Regions from separate parts of the Oceanobacillus sp. MO10714A genome, predicted to be linked through region 1. Evidence: riboswitches for the same ligand, from Rfam matches in the RefSeq annotation. Region 1 holds a riboswitch; each other region holds the start of a gene.
The links. A riboswitch is a leader RNA that binds a small molecule or an ion and turns the genes downstream of it on or off. The one in region 1 is predicted to bind thiamine pyrophosphate.
Positions count from the first base shown of each region.

Region 1 (4,250 bases):
TTGCATCTCTCATCGAATCAGAGTAAAATTTCTATGTTTAGTACAGAATATCATATCACCTAGGAGAAAAAGCTATGAAAAAGAAAGATTGGACATTGACGCTTCTGCTTACAAATATATTCTTTGTATTTTTAGGAATTGGACTTGTTATACCGGTTCTGCCAACTATTATGAATGAACTCGGCATCAGTGGTACTGTTGTCGGTTATTTAACGGCTGCATTCGCTTTAGCTCAATTGATTTTCTCGCCCTTGGCTGGAAAAGCAGTTGATAAATATGGGCGTAAACGCATGATTGTCATTGGTCTTTTTATCTTCAGTTTTTCCGAGTTTTTATTTGGTCTTGGTAAAACAATTGAAGTATTGTTCGCCTCACGAATTCTCGGAGGAATAAGTGCCGCATTCATCATGCCTGCTGTTACCGCATTTATCGCAGATATTACGACGCTGAAAACGCGGCCTAAAGCACTCGGCTATATGTCAGCGATGATTAGTACCGGATTTATTATCGGACCGGGAATTGGTGGCTTCTTAGCAGAGATTGGTACGCGTGTACCATTCTTCTCTGCTGCGGCGTGTGGTTTAATTGTTGCTTTCGTTTCGATTTTATCCTTAAAAGAGCCGAAGTCGAAAACAGACGATATGGCTGATATGACCGAAGAACTCGGCAAAAGTGGCTTGAGGAAAGTGTTTATGCCGATGTTTTTCATCGCTTTTATTGTTATTTTAATATCAACATTCGGTCTTGCCGCGTTTGATTCTTTCTTCAGCCTTTATACTGATCATAAGCACGGATTCACTCCTTCTGACATTGCGATTGCCATTACAGGTGGTGCGATTATCGGAGCGATTTTCCAGGTTGTATTGTTCGATTGGTTAACAAAGTTGATCGGAGAAATCAATATTATTCGCTGGTCGCTCGCCATTTCTGCTATGCTGGTCTTTGCCATGACACTCGCTAATTCTTATTGGCAAGTAATGGCGGTAACCTTTACGGTATTTATTGGGTTTGACCTGATTCGTCCAGCTGTTACCAACTATTTATCAAAAATCGCCGGGAATGAGCAAGGTTTTGTTGGCGGCATGAACTCATTCTTCACGTCCCTTGCTAATGTATTTGGTCCAGTAGTTGGTGGGGTTTTATTTGATATAGATATCAATTATCCGTTTGTTTTCAGCTCGATCGTTATTGTCGTCTGTCTTCTTATCACTATATTTTGGAAGAAACCGGATATTAAAATTGATTAAATACTTTACAAAATACCGAAACATGTATACAATCTGGAATTAGAATAACTGCATATCAAAACATAAGCACTAGGGGAGCTGCGTCATGTGGCTGAGAGGATTAATCCGACCCTTACTACCCGATCTAGATAATACTAGCGTGGGGAAGTGCAGTTTACGAATATTATGTTGTTAAAATTAATGTGTAAACTGCATTCCCCTTGGGAATGCAGTTTTTTTATTATCAAATAGGAGGAGATTGGAATGCGTAACAATTGTGGAACTAGTCGAATTGTAGGTTGTCAATTTAGTCTGCACCCGATGAGTGATAATTTTGTTGATATTATTCTATCAACATTAAGTGAGGTTGATACCTCCAAGGTTTGGAAGGAAACAGATGATGTCAGTACGTGTATCCGCGGAAAAATGATCCATGTTTTCGATGTTGCAAAAGCAATCTTCCTACATGCAGCGAATACTGGGGAGCATGTTGCTATGAATGGTACGTTCTCCATCGGCTGTCCTGGTGACACGGAAGCTGACGCGTATATGGATGAAACAGACATACCATTGAACGAAGAAAAAACGAAATCGATCCTCCAAATCGCCGGTTGTAAATTTTCCCTTTATCCAATGGGGCATGAAGATTACATGGATAAAATCTATGAACAAATCAATCTATCAAAGCATCGTAATGTCACGGTTACTTCTACACATTATGCAACAAGATTAGACGGAGACGTTCATGATATCTTCAATGCATTACATGAATCCTTTGAACTCGTCCAAGAAAAAGTCTCTCATGTCACCATGACATTTAGCCTTTCCGCCAACAGTCCTACAAAATAAACCTAGGGAGAAGTGAAATGACAAAGCATTGGAAATTAAAAGAAATTGTTCTCATGTCGATATTAGGTGTCGTCTTCGGGATCATTTACTTAGCATTCTTTCTTGTTGGTCAAGGTATTCGTAATATTCTTGCTCCATTTGGTCTCGCACCGTTTGGGTATGAAATTATTTTTGGCATTTGGTTCATTGTTTCCATCGTTGCAGCTTATATCATTCGGAAGCCGGGGGTTGCCTTTACAGCTGAACTTATCGCAGGAGTTACCGAAGTATTATTGGGAACTGCCGCGGGACCCGGACTTATTCTAGCAGCTGCAATTCAAGGCTTAGGAGCAGAGTTTGCCTTCGCAATAACAAAATGGAAGGATTATCGTTTACGCATTTTAATTCTTTCCGGTGTCTTTGCAGCCGTTTTCAGTTTCACTTGGAATTTATTTTCATCCGGAAATATCGCGTTAGCCCCTGCATTACTTATAGCGATGTTAGCTGTTCGCATCATCAGTGGTGCCCTTCTCGCGGGTGTCCTAGGGAAATGGTTGAGTGACAAATTAGCAAAAACTGGGGTCCTTCGCGGCTATGCCTTAGGAAAGGAGATACAGAAAAAACGTGAAAAAGACGCAGCCTAATCCATTACTTTATGTGGACAATTTCTCATTCGGCTATGAAAATTCGGATAAACCATTACTCAATGAACTGCACTTTTCCTTAAGAGATCATGAGACGACCCTCCTTATTGGAGCAAGCGGTTCAGGGAAAAGCAGTCTAGCTCTATGCCTAAATGGGTTATATCCCGATACAGTAGAAGGCATTTCTTCCGGCGACATCTTTCACCGGGGGAAAAATATACAAGACTATCAAAAAGGAGAGCTCAATCAGAAGATCGGGATTGTCTTTCAAGATCCGGAAAGTCAATTTTGCATGATTACCGTAGAGGATGAACTTGCTTTTACATTGGAAAACAGAAAAATTGCCCCTTCCGAAATGCCTGAGCGCATTTCGGAGGTGTTGTCTGCCGTTGGAATGAATGGTTTTCAAAATCGAAAAATCTACGAGTTATCTGGAGGACAAAAGCAGAAACTTGCTCTAGCAGCTGTTCTTTTATTGGAACCGGAACTATTGATCTTAGATGAACCTACAGCAAATTTAGACCCGGTTTCTCGAATAGAATTTATCCAATTAATTAAACAAATTCAAGAAAAACAAAAGCTAGCTGTGTTTATCATTGAACATCAAATCGAGGACTGGCTGGATATTACCGATCGTATGCTTGTTTTAGGAAAACAGGGTACAATCATCGCAGACGGCAATGCAGCATCCATCTTTGCAAATCATCATTCTTTATTAAAAAAAGAAGGAATATTTTTACCAAAGCAGTTTTCTAACGCTGCCGATCCTTACCCGATTCCTGTGAAATCCCCTCCCTCTATCAAGAGAGATGTCCTAATAACGATAGAGCAGATGAGCTTCCATCATAAGAAACAACCCATTTTACAAGAAATAAACTTAAAAATTCATCGGGGAGAATTCGTCGCCATTGTTGGGGAGAATGGAGCTGGAAAATCTACCTTACTGCAATTAATGACTGGGTTATTAACCCCTCAAAAAGGAACTATAAACTTTTACGATAAACCGGTGGAGCAATGGGAGGAAAAAGAGCTGCGAAAAAGAATGGGATATGTCTTTCAAAACCCGGAGCATCAATTCATCACGGACACCGTATACGATGAATTAACATTTGGAATGAAATTGAATGGATGGTCAACAGCTGAATTAAATACCGCTGCAACCACACTTTTAAAGCAGTTCCATTTAGAAAAAAATAAATACAGTAATCCTTTTTCCTTAAGTGGTGGAGAAAAGCGCCGCTTAAGTGTAGCAACGATGCTGGATGAAACACCAGATATTTTATTTTTTGATGAACCGACATTTGGTCAAGATGCAGAGACTACGAGAGAACTGATGTACATGATTGATAGCTTGAGACAAAATGGAACGGCAATCGTCTTCGTCACGCATGATATGGATATCGTGGATACAGTTGATCGGACGATTGTATTATATCAGCAGCATATTCATTACAATGGCGAGCCGGAAAGTCTTTGGAGGCAAGCTGATCTATTGGAAAAAGCGCGATTACGTCCGCCTTACCGGACTCGAGTACTTCATAAAGAAGGTGAA
Region 1 is NZ_JAXHDC010000037.1:14,180-18,429, forward strand. Features, by position in the region: gene norA (multidrug efflux MFS transporter NorA) at 75-1,247, shown strand; TPP riboswitch at 1,309-1,410, shown strand; gene SPD53_RS15105 (YkoF family thiamine/hydroxymethylpyrimidine-binding protein) at 1,491-2,075, shown strand; gene SPD53_RS15110 (ECF transporter S component) at 2,093-2,698, shown strand; gene SPD53_RS15115 (ABC transporter ATP-binding protein) at 2,679-4,250, shown strand, end outside; gene SPD53_RS15120 (energy-coupling factor transporter transmembrane component T family protein) at 4,246-4,250, shown strand, end outside.

Region 2 (4,250 bases), on a different contig from region 1:
GTTGGGGTTTCCATTGAGAGAGAACGCGTCACGCTACTTTTAACAGCTGTTGCATTAGCAGCTGCTGCCGTTTCTGTCACAGGGGGGATCAGCTTTATCGGACTGATTGCACCACATCTTGCGAAATCCCTAGTCGGACCGAGGAATCAATTGTTTATCCCGGTTGCGATTTTACTTGGTGGCTGGTTGCTGTTGGTTGCGGATACAGTTGGAAGAAATTTGATTGATACAACGATTCCGGCTGGAATTATGGTTGCTTTGATTGGTGCGCCATATTTTGTTTATTTGTTGGTGAGGGATTGAGGATGAAACGATTAAAATAAAAAATGGCTGCAAATGGATAACGATTTGCAGTCATTTCATCTTCAATTATTCCACACCAGGATGATTCCCGGAAAAACCCAAACAGTATGATGAAGATATAAACTCCAATGATTATAATGAGGAACATATAAGAGATAACGAACCGATCCGATTTTTATCGATTTCAGTTAGAAGACTTAGAGAAAGAAACATCCGTAATTAGAAGGATTGCACCTGTTGCACAACCTCCTTATAAATCTTTACTTTTGGAAAAAACTGACTTCTATATTATCTATATGTCTGACTAAATAGCAAAACAGCATCGGATTTTAACTACCAATGCTGTTTTAATTATTTATATTTGGAACTATGAACGAGTCTAGCATAGATGACTAGATACTCACACTTCAAAAAGATTTAACATAGTAGTCCGTAATAATGGGAAATGCAAGAAGTGCACGAACGAAATTGTCACAATCCCAGATCAGTTAATATACTCTCCATTTTTTCACTTCTGCAAAAATATGAAATTCACCCATTAGATATTTCAATTCGCTTTTAGAACCTTATATGAGACTGTTTCACGAATTTAGAGCTGTTTTATCTAATAGAACCCTGCTATAAGACAGATTCAAATCCTTTAAGTCTCATAATTCATAACTGCTGAGCATACCACTTTTTCATTGATGGACATCGTTCCTTTTACGATTTTGTTTTCCTTTGATTCGTCCACTCATAGATAAATTGAATCATTGTTTTCGTAAATTGAAGAAGTTGTTGAATAGAAACCTCCTCATTGACCGCATGTGCATGCCTGAACTCACCCGGTCCATAAATCGCTGCCGGTATCCCCATATGCCCAAACCATCCTCCATCGGTAACAGAAGGGGAAACATCGATGACCACCTTACTATCGTGTACCATTTCATGAGACGCGGCTAGCGCATGAACCGCAGTATAATTCTTATCGACTTCTAATGATGGGAAGATTTCCCCGCGTTCTTCAATCATCGAAGTTCCACCCCATTCAAAAGTAGGCGGATGATGGCACAACCAAGGATCTGCTTTGGCAATGCGAAGAATATAGTCTTCTATTTCTTTACTCACTTGTTCATGCGTCTCATTCGGATAATAATGCACCGTGATCCATAAACGACACTCATCAGCAATAAATGCCGCATGGCGTCCCCCTTCAATTACAGCAGGATTAATCGTATTCGTTCCCGCCGGATATCCTTCATACTGTTTCGTTACAGCCCAATAGCGCTCCAGCTCTTGTAAGCCTTCTATAACTTTCATCATCTTTTCAATTGCACTCGCTTCAGGCAGACCACCGCCAGCATGTATCATGTTCCTTCTCATCGCATCATGAAACGTACGCGGATTTTTTACCGTAATCCACCCAGTTATTACACCGCCTTGACCTTGGATATGTAAATCACTCGTATCTACTACAAGCGCAAAGTCTGCATTATACCCTCGCTCGCAACATTGCAACGTACCCGCCTCACCAACTTCTTCACCTATAACAGATTGGAAAATCAGATCTCCTGGCAATTCGATATCCGCTTCATTCAATAGTTTCGTTGCGAATAATGCACTAGCAAGCCCGCCCTTCATATCAGCGGCTCCTCGACCAATAATCCGATCTTCTTCGATAATCGGCTCGAATGGATTCGTTTTCCACACTTCATCTTCACGAGCCTCAGCTACATCAATATGACCATTGATGATGAGACTATTATGTGTAGTAGATTTTATTCCCTTTTTCACACCAACAACATTCGGGTCATTTGGATACACGTCCCACATGTCGATTTCAAAGCCCATTCGATGTAAATAATCAGCGATAAAATTCTGTGCATCTTTCGTATTCCGAGCAGGAGGCGCAGATGTATTATATTCAATGAGCTTTGATAATAAATCAATTAATTCCATTTTTCTTGCGTCGACTTGCTTTAATAAGTGTTCAACCGTTATATCCATTAGATAACTCCCTCTCTAATTTATTTTAATAGACAACTAGTCATTCACCTCCCTAAACAAAAAAACCACTCCTAGAAAATAGAAGTGGTTAGAATAAGACACAAATTAGTTACATGAAAAAACATGTTCTTCAATCTGTTCTATTCACCGCTTCCTTACGCTAGTTCAAACTAGATCAAGTTCAAGGGTTGAGGATTACCTCTCTCAGTTTTTCAGTAAAACACCCCTAGTGGTGATTAAATATGGATTTTTCAGACATTAAGTTTAGTATGTCATATTGATTGTTAAACTGCAACCTCTGTTTGATGTACTCTCTTCTATTTTGATTTCTTATGATAAAACGAAATGTATGCAGGACTATTTAGCTCATTTTTTATCATAATTAATTATCATTAATTAAAAATAAAATTTCAGTTATACTAAAAAAAAGATTCGACGGTAAGTAAGAAAAACCCTCTAATACAGGCATATTCAAGTGTCTTATTAGGGGGTTTTATTTAGATTACATATATAGCGTCATCATGTTGAAATTACTCTTCAAAAAAAGAAAACAGCTTAAAGTGTATGTCAGCAACATTATATTTGCATCTATAAACAAACATGTCTATTTTAGTTATAAAAGTATCCCCTTGTCCGGTTTTTGGTTTTACTTAACTAGCATTGAGCTACCATAATGACTCGCGGGCAAACGATCAGATATGGTACCTCAAATTCAAAAACTAATGATGAAAGCGCTAATCGGAGCTACATTAGCAAATCTTCTGAACGGCGCCATTGTTGCAATGCTTATTTTCTAATAAATCTATACTTGAATACCAATAAGAATATTATTTAGTATCAATTTTCTAATTAAAGGATGTTTGCTTCAAGCGAATAACAACGATTGATGTATGTTTGTTTGAATGATATCCTTTTTAATATTGGAATATAGATTGAAAGAAGGTCTTTCATGAAGAATACAGATCATACTATCAATAAAGGTCCTTTTAATTTACAGAACCTTATTTTAACAATTGGAATTATATTCGTAGCTTTTAACTTACGACCCGCTATTACGTCAGTCGGTCCTTTAATTCGTTTAATCAGAGATGACGTCAATATTTCCAATGGAACGGCAGGGTTATTGACGAGCTTACCCCTGATTACATTTGCCATTGTATCACCAATTGTCCCAAAGTTATCTAGAAAATTAACAAACGAAATTGCATTAATCATTGGTTTACTTTTAATCATTATCGGTATTCTAATTCGCTCTTTCGCAATTCTTACCCCGTTATTGCTAGGAACACTTATTATTGGTTCGGGTATTGCAATATGTAATGTCTTATTACCAAGTATAATTAAGGATAATTTTCCGTTAAAGGTAGCACTCATGACAGGTGTTTACTCAACAGCTATGAATATATTTGCAGCCTCTGCTTCGGGGTTAAGTTATCCATTTACAAAAATGTTAAATGGAAATTGGCAATTATCTCTGCAAATCTGGATGATACCTGCAATCCTAGCTATCCTTATTTGGATATATATAACAAGAAAAAATAAAGTAAACAATGAAGGAAAACAGATACAACTAGAAAGTAATAATTCGGCTAATAATCGAATGTGGAGTTCCGCCTTAGCATGGCAGGTTGCAACCCTTCTAGGCTTACAATCATTCTTATTTTATGTGACGATATCTTGGTTACCTGAAATGTTGATTTCAAATGGAGTAAGTTTAACGACAGCTGGTTGGCTTCTATCTTTCGCACAGATTATTGGGCTTCCCGCTAGCTTTTTAGTACCGACCTTTGCCGGTAAAGTGAGATCCCAAAGCCTTATTGCTGTATCGATGGGATTATCAGCTTTCTTTGGTTATAGTGGACTTCTACTAGGCAGCTCGATGCCTATATTGATTATAAGTATTACATTAATTGGCATCACGTTAAATGGCGGGTTCGCATTAGCTTTAACTCTACTAGGCT
Region 2 is NZ_JAXHDC010000021.1:4,515-8,764, reverse strand. Features, by position in the region: gene SPD53_RS11580 (FecCD family ABC transporter permease) at 1-303, shown strand, start outside; gene SPD53_RS11575 (acetylornithine deacetylase) at 1,006-2,289, opposite strand; TPP riboswitch at 2,425-2,527, opposite strand; gene SPD53_RS11570 (CynX/NimT family MFS transporter) at 3,239-4,250, shown strand, end outside.
Region 2: linked by a shared signal. The riboswitch ahead of SPD53_RS11575 (acetylornithine deacetylase) and the one ahead of SPD53_RS15105 (YkoF family thiamine/hydroxymethylpyrimidine-binding protein) in region 1 are both predicted to bind thiamine pyrophosphate.

Region 3 (4,250 bases), on a different contig from region 1:
AAATGACGAAGATGCATTAGAAGAACTTGCCGATATCCTCGAAGTCATGCAGGCCCTTGTCGGTATCCACGACACCACGATGGAAGATGTAGAAAAACGTCGGGCCAAAAAGGCAGAGGAATATGGCGGGTTTGAAGAGAAGATTTATTTGGTTGATGTAGAGGAGAAATAGCGATGAGGTACTTAGACTTTCCCTAAGTGCCTCATTTTAACATGCCTTTTTTCCGGACTGCTCGAGCTTCCTCGCCCGGACATTCCCCTTATATATAAATTTCCCTGTCCAAAGAAAAGCACCAGTATCGCAAGCAAACCTGTACCAGTCAGAAAAGAGATGAGTGCACCTTCAATCGTCCCAATTCTCCGACCCAGTGAGGCGTTGACGGACGATTGACTGCCTACTAAAAGCCCACCCATCATCATACTTATTTGATTTACCAACTAAACTAAATGTCATTTCATTAATACCCAACCTCAACGACTGCATTCACAATATACATTAAATCATTTTCATCCTGTTGATCTTCAAGGAAAATACCGCTCGTTGTCGCCATGCCTCCAGCAACGGTTTCTACCGTTACCGTTCCATAAGGAAGCAAACTTTTAATTTTTTCATGGTCAAGCTTTTCCTCGTCTTTTGGTACAGCGAGCTTAACGTTCACCCGCATATTGTTCAAGTCTTGACTTGGCAGCATTTTCCTTATTCCTGGCATGGAATTATAATGGATCGCATCCATAATCGCACGTTCGGCAGCTACATTTATGTCCTGGCCGTGGAGATCAATTCCCATTCCTGCTTCGATAAATAGAATTTCTTTCAATTATATTTCCCCTTTCCATTGTTTTTTTACTTCAACTGCGTGAACAACTTCTGCAAATGTTCCTTGGAGTAACTCTAATGCGTCGTGATGTAGTTTTTCATTATCCGAGACGACACAATTAGAGGGAACCGTTACGAAAAAATCTCTCATAGAAGCATCACGAGCAGTCGTGTCAATACACACATTCGTGTAAGCTCCAATAATCGTAAGATGGCTTATACCATTTGAGCGTAATAAAAGCTCAAGATTTGTATGGACAAACGCACTATACCGATGTTTTACGACAACTTTTTCTCCTGGAAGCGGAGTGAAATACTCATGAATTTCCGCTCCCCAGCTTCCAGGTTCACAGTAGGATAAATTACTTTTCTGATTGCTTCGGCCGAATCGTTCATTTGCAGAAGGGGATTCCGTCCAAGCACTATGTTCCGAGATCACATGAATCACTGGAATCTCACATTCTCGTGCTGCTTCTAGCAAATCCTTCATCTGTTTCATTTTTTCATAAAAAGCATGAATATCTTTCCCGCGTTTACCTGCGGTGCCTTCCGGATGGCAAAAATCATTTTGTAAATCGACTAGAAGTAGAGCTACGTTCCCGTTTGTTGTATTCATTCTAAATCTCTTGCAGCTTTTTATACGTATTCACCGTCTCCTGATCCAGCAGATAAAGCTGATCAAGCAAAGCAGGGATGAACGTGCCCGGCCCTTCCGCCTTTTTCATCGCAAGTTCCGCAGCTATCCCGTAAGCTGCAGTCACTTCCACACTCGCCTCATACAAGTCTTCGGCAACACTTAAATAAGGCCCAACGAGAGACGAAAGCAGGCACCCGCTTGCCGTAATATTTTGTAGCATGGTATGCCCATTATTACAAAGACTCATGCGCGTTCCGTCTGTAATGACGTCTGTTTTCCCTGTTGCAATAACAACCGTATCATATTCTTTCGCTACTGTTTGAGCAATTTTCGGATCAATCGATTCAACCGTAGAGTCAGGGCTTTTCATAATATCAAGCGCTCCGCCAAGTACGGAAATTTCCCCAGCATTCGCTCGGATAGCAGCGAATTTCACCTTTTCCAATAATTCATTAATCACTTTCGTACGGAATTTTGTTCCCCCTGCTGCGATGGGATCAAGAATGACTGGAATTCCTTTTTCATTCGCTTTAAGGCCAGCAAGCAGCATCGCCTCGGCCCGATCCTCGGTTAAAGTTCCGAGATTCAATACGACAGCATCCGCATGACTCGCATTCTCCTCCGCCTCTTTTGGTGTATTCGACATGGCTGGAGACGCACCAATCGCAATTAAACCATTTGCCGCAAAATTTGTCGCAACCTCATTCGTGATGTTATAGATAAACGGACTTTTTTCTCGAATTTTAGCAATATAGTTCATGTAAACTTCCTCCTTTTTAGTAAATTGAAATAGATTAAGGGCGAGGTAGTTTTTAAAAAAGAAAAACCACCCCGGGAATTGGAGTGGTTATTAATACAATTTAAGTATGTATACCAACTCCACTTTCCTACGCTAGTATGAACTAGATCAGGTTCAAAGGGATTAAGAAAAAGTCTTATCTCAGCCGACTGGCACCCCTAGTGGAAAAATATCTATTCTTTATGACTAGTCTATCTTATTTTTAATATAAAAGAAAGGGTTTGCGTGCGTGCACCCAAACCCTTTCTTTTATATTAAAAACCACCATATGGCACGAATCCGGGACCGTACTGCCAAAATCCCGGGCCGGGTCCGAAGCCAGGACCGTAACCAAATCCGGCCCCTGGACCGAACCCAGGACCGTATCCCGGTCCAAAGCCAAAACCTGGTCCTCCAGCGATTAAACTGCCACCTAAAAATCCTAGTCCTGCTCCTATTAATCCAGCTGCAAGCGGATCAATACCGCCACCTGGCCCAAACGGACCCGGCGGACGAGCCCGGTGCATTTCTGGATATGGTAATGGCGAATGATGCATCGGTACATGATTTACAAATCCATGCATGTATATGCTCCTTTTCAAGAAAAATTTTATCCTGTTCTTTCCCTTCCCTACAGCCTATGGCAGAGTACAGGAAACCGCACTAGACAAATCCCTATTTTTGACATGAAATTTGGGTCGGAAAACGAGATGAATCCTTTTTCTCAGGTGACTATGCATTCAGAATATCGAAAATACAAATTCCGTGAGCAACATGACAGTATTCCGGGCATATAGAAGGTTATCAATCCCTATTGACCAGCTCATTTCGCCTAAGAGGAGCTATCAACGTCAGGATGTTAAGATTCCTAAATACCCCACTTCCCGCTTAAGACTTGCTCGGAAAAATGGTGTAAGACCACGAATAAATGAAATCAATAATAAAAACAATCCCCCAAACCATTGAAATGTTATACATCATTTCATTTGCATAAGGTGATGCCAAGTAATTGTCATCACCAATCCACGAAAGATCAGTCAGGTAATTCATCGCCTGATTGAGATCCTTTATTCCATAGCTCCAGAAAACAATCTGGACGGCTGCGAATATAAGTAAATGGAAAATGGAGCTGTATCGATTGATTTTGGCAATATATTTCGGGTCTTTTTGTCTCCTGATGATTTCTTTATCCCTTTCAGTAAGTAAGTCGATACCGCGCAAATTACCAATCTTCAAGCGCATCCAACGGTCCAACTTCCGGAAATCATTGATGCCAAAAGTGCACGCATACAAAATAAAAATCAAAATAACAATTTGAAACATCGAAATCTCGCCTGTTTCCCGGTAAATAAGGAGAGCAAGCACTCCCTCAACGATAAATAAGCCGAGAAAAGACAGCAGAAAGATAAGACTTAAATTCCGTTTGTTGAAAAAATAGCGGATGACCCCGAATAGAATTAATGAGATAAAGGACAGTATCTCTGCAGCGATAAAAATTTCCCATTGATGTTGGATTAGAAAGGTCATTTGGTGGCTCTCCCCTTTTGGAATTGGTTTAGGTTAATATGAAAAACACTCACTTGTAGTTTTACGGCGGAAGTGAGTGTTTGGTTTCAATGATTGCGCCTATAAATTCTCTTAAAACCATCGGATATGACTAAGTTGTATTTTTAACCTGTCTAGCTTTCTCTTGAATTTCCCCCGTTTATCGGTGATTAGTTGGATTTCAGATTTCAAAGCAATCTTTTCTGCCACGGTTTCGATTGTCAAGTTCTCTGTATTAATCCGTTCCTGGAAAATATCATGCGATAGTCCTGCGATACATCGATTGAAACATGAGGGAAACCCAATATATGAAGGTTGGGATATACAGTCCGTAATAAATCCATGATTCTGTTCAACTAACATTCAGTGGGAGAGGTAAGGATATCCCCACTGAATGAGTTTCACTTTATGGCACGGGTTGCAATATCGGCGGTCCACCTAAAGACGAATCTTTAAGTCTTTTATAAGCAACA
Region 3 is NZ_JAXHDC010000021.1:34,467-38,716, reverse strand. Features, by position in the region: gene SPD53_RS11745 (nucleoside triphosphate pyrophosphohydrolase) at 1-172, shown strand, start outside; gene SPD53_RS19850 (DMT family transporter) at 184-414, opposite strand; gene SPD53_RS11740 (Lin0512 family protein) at 459-818, opposite strand; gene SPD53_RS11735 (cysteine hydrolase family protein) at 819-1,433, opposite strand; gene thiM (hydroxyethylthiazole kinase) at 1,435-2,214, opposite strand; TPP riboswitch at 2,322-2,423, opposite strand; gene SPD53_RS11725 (hypothetical protein) at 2,508-2,816, opposite strand; gene SPD53_RS11720 (hypothetical protein) at 3,121-3,759, opposite strand; gene SPD53_RS11715 (hypothetical protein) at 4,184-4,250, opposite strand, start outside.
Region 3: linked by a shared signal. The riboswitch ahead of thiM (hydroxyethylthiazole kinase) and the one ahead of SPD53_RS15105 (YkoF family thiamine/hydroxymethylpyrimidine-binding protein) in region 1 are both predicted to bind thiamine pyrophosphate.

Region 4 (4,250 bases), on a different contig from region 1:
ATTGATTTCGCTGGAGCAGGTGCGACTGTTCCGATTACAAGTTTTGGGAACTCTTTAGTCCATGGAGCCATGGCTGAAGCCGAGAAACACGGGCTGATTGGCGTTGTTACAGGGATGTTTGAAGTGACGAGTGCCGGTATTTCAGCAGCAATTATTTTTGGAGTTCTCGGTGCTATTCTCTTTAAGCCGAAAGCTTAGCGATCTGTAACAAACAACATGAAGAAAACAAATGCAACATTCTAGCGGGGTTGTGGATGGGAACACATTTCTAGCTGAAATTGACAGCGAAAAAGAGTACCTCTGCTTAATTACGTTACAGACCGTGGTTTTAAGTTCCGATAAAAAATAGGACCGGGAAATTTACCGGTCCTATTTTTACTCGATTAATAAAGCAATATTACCAAACTGGCTGTTCACTTCCAGATGATTGAACGCTTCTTGGGCATCATCCAGTTCAAAGGTTTTATCCATAATCGGTCTTATTTCATGCTTTTCCATATGGGCTAATACCTGTTGCAACTCTTCACGACTTCCCATCGTGGAGCCGAACAATTGATACTGACCATAGAAAAAGGCCCGTAAATTAAGGTCAATTTCATCCCCAGCTGTAGCTCCGTAAATAACAATTCTTCCGCCTTGCTTCAATACGTCCAACGAACGATTAAACGTCGCTGCACCTACACTGTCGATCACAAGATCAATCTGCTCGTTCTCCAATTCCTTTTCCCAATCACTTTCCGTTGAAATGGCAAGATCTGCTCCGATCTTCTGGGCCTGCTTCAACTTTTCATCACTTCTTGAAGAAACAATCACCCGTGCACCGATGCTTTTTGCAAATTGGATGATATACGTGTTCACCCCACTACTTGCTCCAGGAATAAATACGGTCTCCCCCGCTTTAATATTCCCTTTAGTCACTAACGCACGGTAACCTGTCAATGCAGCAAGAGCGAGCACACCGGCTTCTTCCCATGTTAAGTAATTTGGCTTCATTTCTACTTGTTCTTCATTGATAACAATTTTTTCGGCAAAAGTTCCGTGATCAGGCATGCCGAGGATGTCAAATCCTTTTGGTGGTGCGTCACTATTTTCGTGCCAGTTAAGTGATGGATTGATGATGACTTCATCCCCCACTTTAAAACGAGTGACATCTGCTCCAACTGATTCGACGATCCCCGCTCCATCCGAACCGAGGATTAAAGCTTCTTTATCGTTACCTCTCCGGTTCGGTATATAGAGATCTCTCCTATTCAGACCCGCTGTTTTTAGCTTTACGACAATTTCATTATTTCCTAGTTTCGGTTCTGGCATACTTTTTAGTTTTAATTCTCCATATTCTACAACAAATGCCTTCATTTCCACTTCCCCTTTCGTATATACTTTTATATCTATTCAGATAATTATCTTCTATTATCAGTGACTTTGGGCGAATTTTCAACCAGAACGAATTGATTCTTTTTTATAATGTTGTGCTGAAAATCTGCGCCGGGGGAACTACGTATTCACTCTGAAACAGTTAACCTAAAAAAATCTCTCCTTAATTTAGGAGAGATCATTATTTTTACAGTTGCAATGTGAGCGGATAGATTGCGGTTTAGCTTGATGCTAGGTTGAGCAATGCGCGCGGTTGTTTGTGGAATAGGAAAAATACAATCACTGCTGACAATACAAATGACGGGAACATGTACGATGAATTATAGATAATCGAATACACCCAAACTGATTGTCCCTCAATCGCTGCTGAACCGAAAAATACTGCCCCAGCAACGGTATGTGCAAGGAAACGCAACACAGAACCAAGCAGTACACCCGCCGTTATATACGTTAGGTACACTTTTGTCCGCCCGTCCCGTACCGCTTCTTGAACTTGTCTTGCGAACAGACCGGCAAAACCGATCACCGTAAAGGCAAGTGTATAATCAATGAACCCCTGAAGTGGCGTCAGAATATATGCGTTCCCCGTTGCAATCTGTAACATCCCCCAGAGGAAACCGGATACTAATCCACCTTTTAATCCCCAACGGAACGCTACTATAAACACCGGAATCATTGCAAAGGAGACCGAACCACCTTGCGCCCAGATTTTAAACGATATTGGCAAGATATCTAAAAGCAACGCCAAAGCAGTGAAGATTGATACTTCAATTAAAAATAGTAGTTTATTAGACTTCATTCGTTATAACTCCCCTTTTTATAAGCTTTTTATAAGCTATTTTGAACAACTTTTTTAAATACAAAAAAAGCAATGCCAAGGGAAGGTTCCTGATGGGGAATCCGCTCACATTGCTTTTTATCCATCAAAAAACCATCATCCCTACGCTAGTACTAACTAACAGGTTCAAAGGGTCTGAGCAATCCTCGTTGCCCACTCTCAGCTATTAGCTCCCCCTGTTGGCTTTTTCTATGCTTTTTTCGTTAACCCTATTATAGCTAATGTACACTTATAAAACAAATTTACAGTTTAAGAAACGCTTCGACGTCCTTGATGCAAAGCTCGATTGCAGCTTCCCAGAAGTCCGGTTTTGTAAGATCGACTTGTAAATGTTTCATCGCAAGCTCTTCTACCGACATCCGTCCCGTATCTTCCAGTAATGCAATATAGTCGTCTTCAAAGCTCTCTCCCAGCTCTTTTGCGCGGGCATAAATACCAAGACTGAACAAATAACCAAATGTATAAGGGAAATTATAGAATGGTGTCCCTGTTATATGGAAATGAAGTTTCGACGCCCAGAAATAAGGATCATATTCATCGAGTGCATCTTGATAAGCCTCTTTCTGTGCTTCCACCATCAATTCATTCAATCTTGCCGGTGAGACAAAACCTTTTTCTCTTTCTTTATAAAAATTTAATTCAAAGATAAACCGGGCATGAATATTCATAAAGAAAGCAACACTTCGATTAACTTTATCTTCAAGTAAAGCTTTCTTTTCTTCTGCTGTTTCTGCCTGTTCAACTGCTGCATCAGCGACAATCATTTCCGCAAAAGTTGAGGCCGTTTCCGCGACGTTCATTGCATAACGTTGATTAAGACCATGAACGTCATTCATCACATGCTGATGATAAGCATGACCAAGTTCATGGGCTAACGTGGCAACATTCGATGCTGTTCCGGAATACGTCATAAAAATTCTTGTTTCCTTACTATCAGGAAAACTTGTACAGAAACCGCCAGGACGTTTGCCAGGCCGATCTTCCGCTTCAATCCAACGTTTTTCAAAAGCTTGCTCAGCAAAATCCGCCATCTTTGGGCTAAAAGAACGGAATTGATCCATAATAAATTTGGCGCCTTCTGTATAGCTCAATTTTTTAACATGGTCGGTAATCGGTGCATCGACATCATAGAAGCTTAATTTATCTATATTCAATAGTTCTGCTTTTTTATTTATATAAGCGACAAAAGGTTGTTTATTATTAGCTATCGCTGTCCACATCGCATCTAACGTTTCTCGCTTCATCCGATTGATACTCAGCGGTTCTTTTAATACATTTTCCCATTTGCGGTGCTTATACATTTGTAGTCTAAAACCTGATAAATGATTCAATGTTTGTGCAAATAAGGATGCTTGTTTATTCCATGCATCGTTTAACTTATCAAATACTTTCTTTCTAGTTGCTCGGTCGCTTGAAGTTAATAGATTGGAGGCCTGACCAATTGAATAGGACTCTATCTTTTCTTCCCCTTCAATTTCCACTGTCATATTCCCTACGATTGTATTATACATTTGATTCCATGCATGATAACCATCGACAGCAAGATCATTAATCAGCACTTCCTGTTCCACAGCAAGTAAGTCCCGTGCTTTATTACGATATTCTGATAATACATACCCTATTTCTTGTAACGCTTCGTGCTGAATGGTTGCTTGCCATTCCTCGTCCGGGATTTCCGCAAGTTTCTGCATGAAAGTTGTCAGCACGCCATTAAACGAAGCTGAAAGTGTGCCATATTCAGCAACTAGTGTTTTAGCCCCTTCATCCGTTACATCTTGCGCACTTAAACAACTGACGAACGCTCCAGCCTCACGAAGTTTGAACATTGTCTTCTCCAATTCCTTTATAAACTGGCTAAGCATCGTGGAAAATGAATCTACCCCCACTTCCAATGTGGTGAATTGGCCTTCTAATTGTTTAATCTCCGTTCGAATCTGACCAAGATAATCTCTGAATTGCTGTGACGCACTTCCTCCTGGAAATAGTGAATCCAAATCCCAAGTTGGATTATATTCTTTCATTTCTCTTCCTCCTTCTT
Region 4 is NZ_JAXHDC010000022.1:14,394-18,643, reverse strand. Features, by position in the region: gene spoVAE (stage V sporulation protein AE) at 1-198, shown strand, start outside; gene SPD53_RS11905 (zinc-binding dehydrogenase) at 376-1,356, opposite strand; gene thiT (energy-coupled thiamine transporter ThiT) at 1,595-2,173, opposite strand; TPP riboswitch at 2,295-2,399, opposite strand; gene SPD53_RS11895 (M3 family oligoendopeptidase) at 2,455-4,233, opposite strand.
Region 4: linked by a shared signal. The riboswitch ahead of thiT (energy-coupled thiamine transporter ThiT) and the one ahead of SPD53_RS15105 (YkoF family thiamine/hydroxymethylpyrimidine-binding protein) in region 1 are both predicted to bind thiamine pyrophosphate.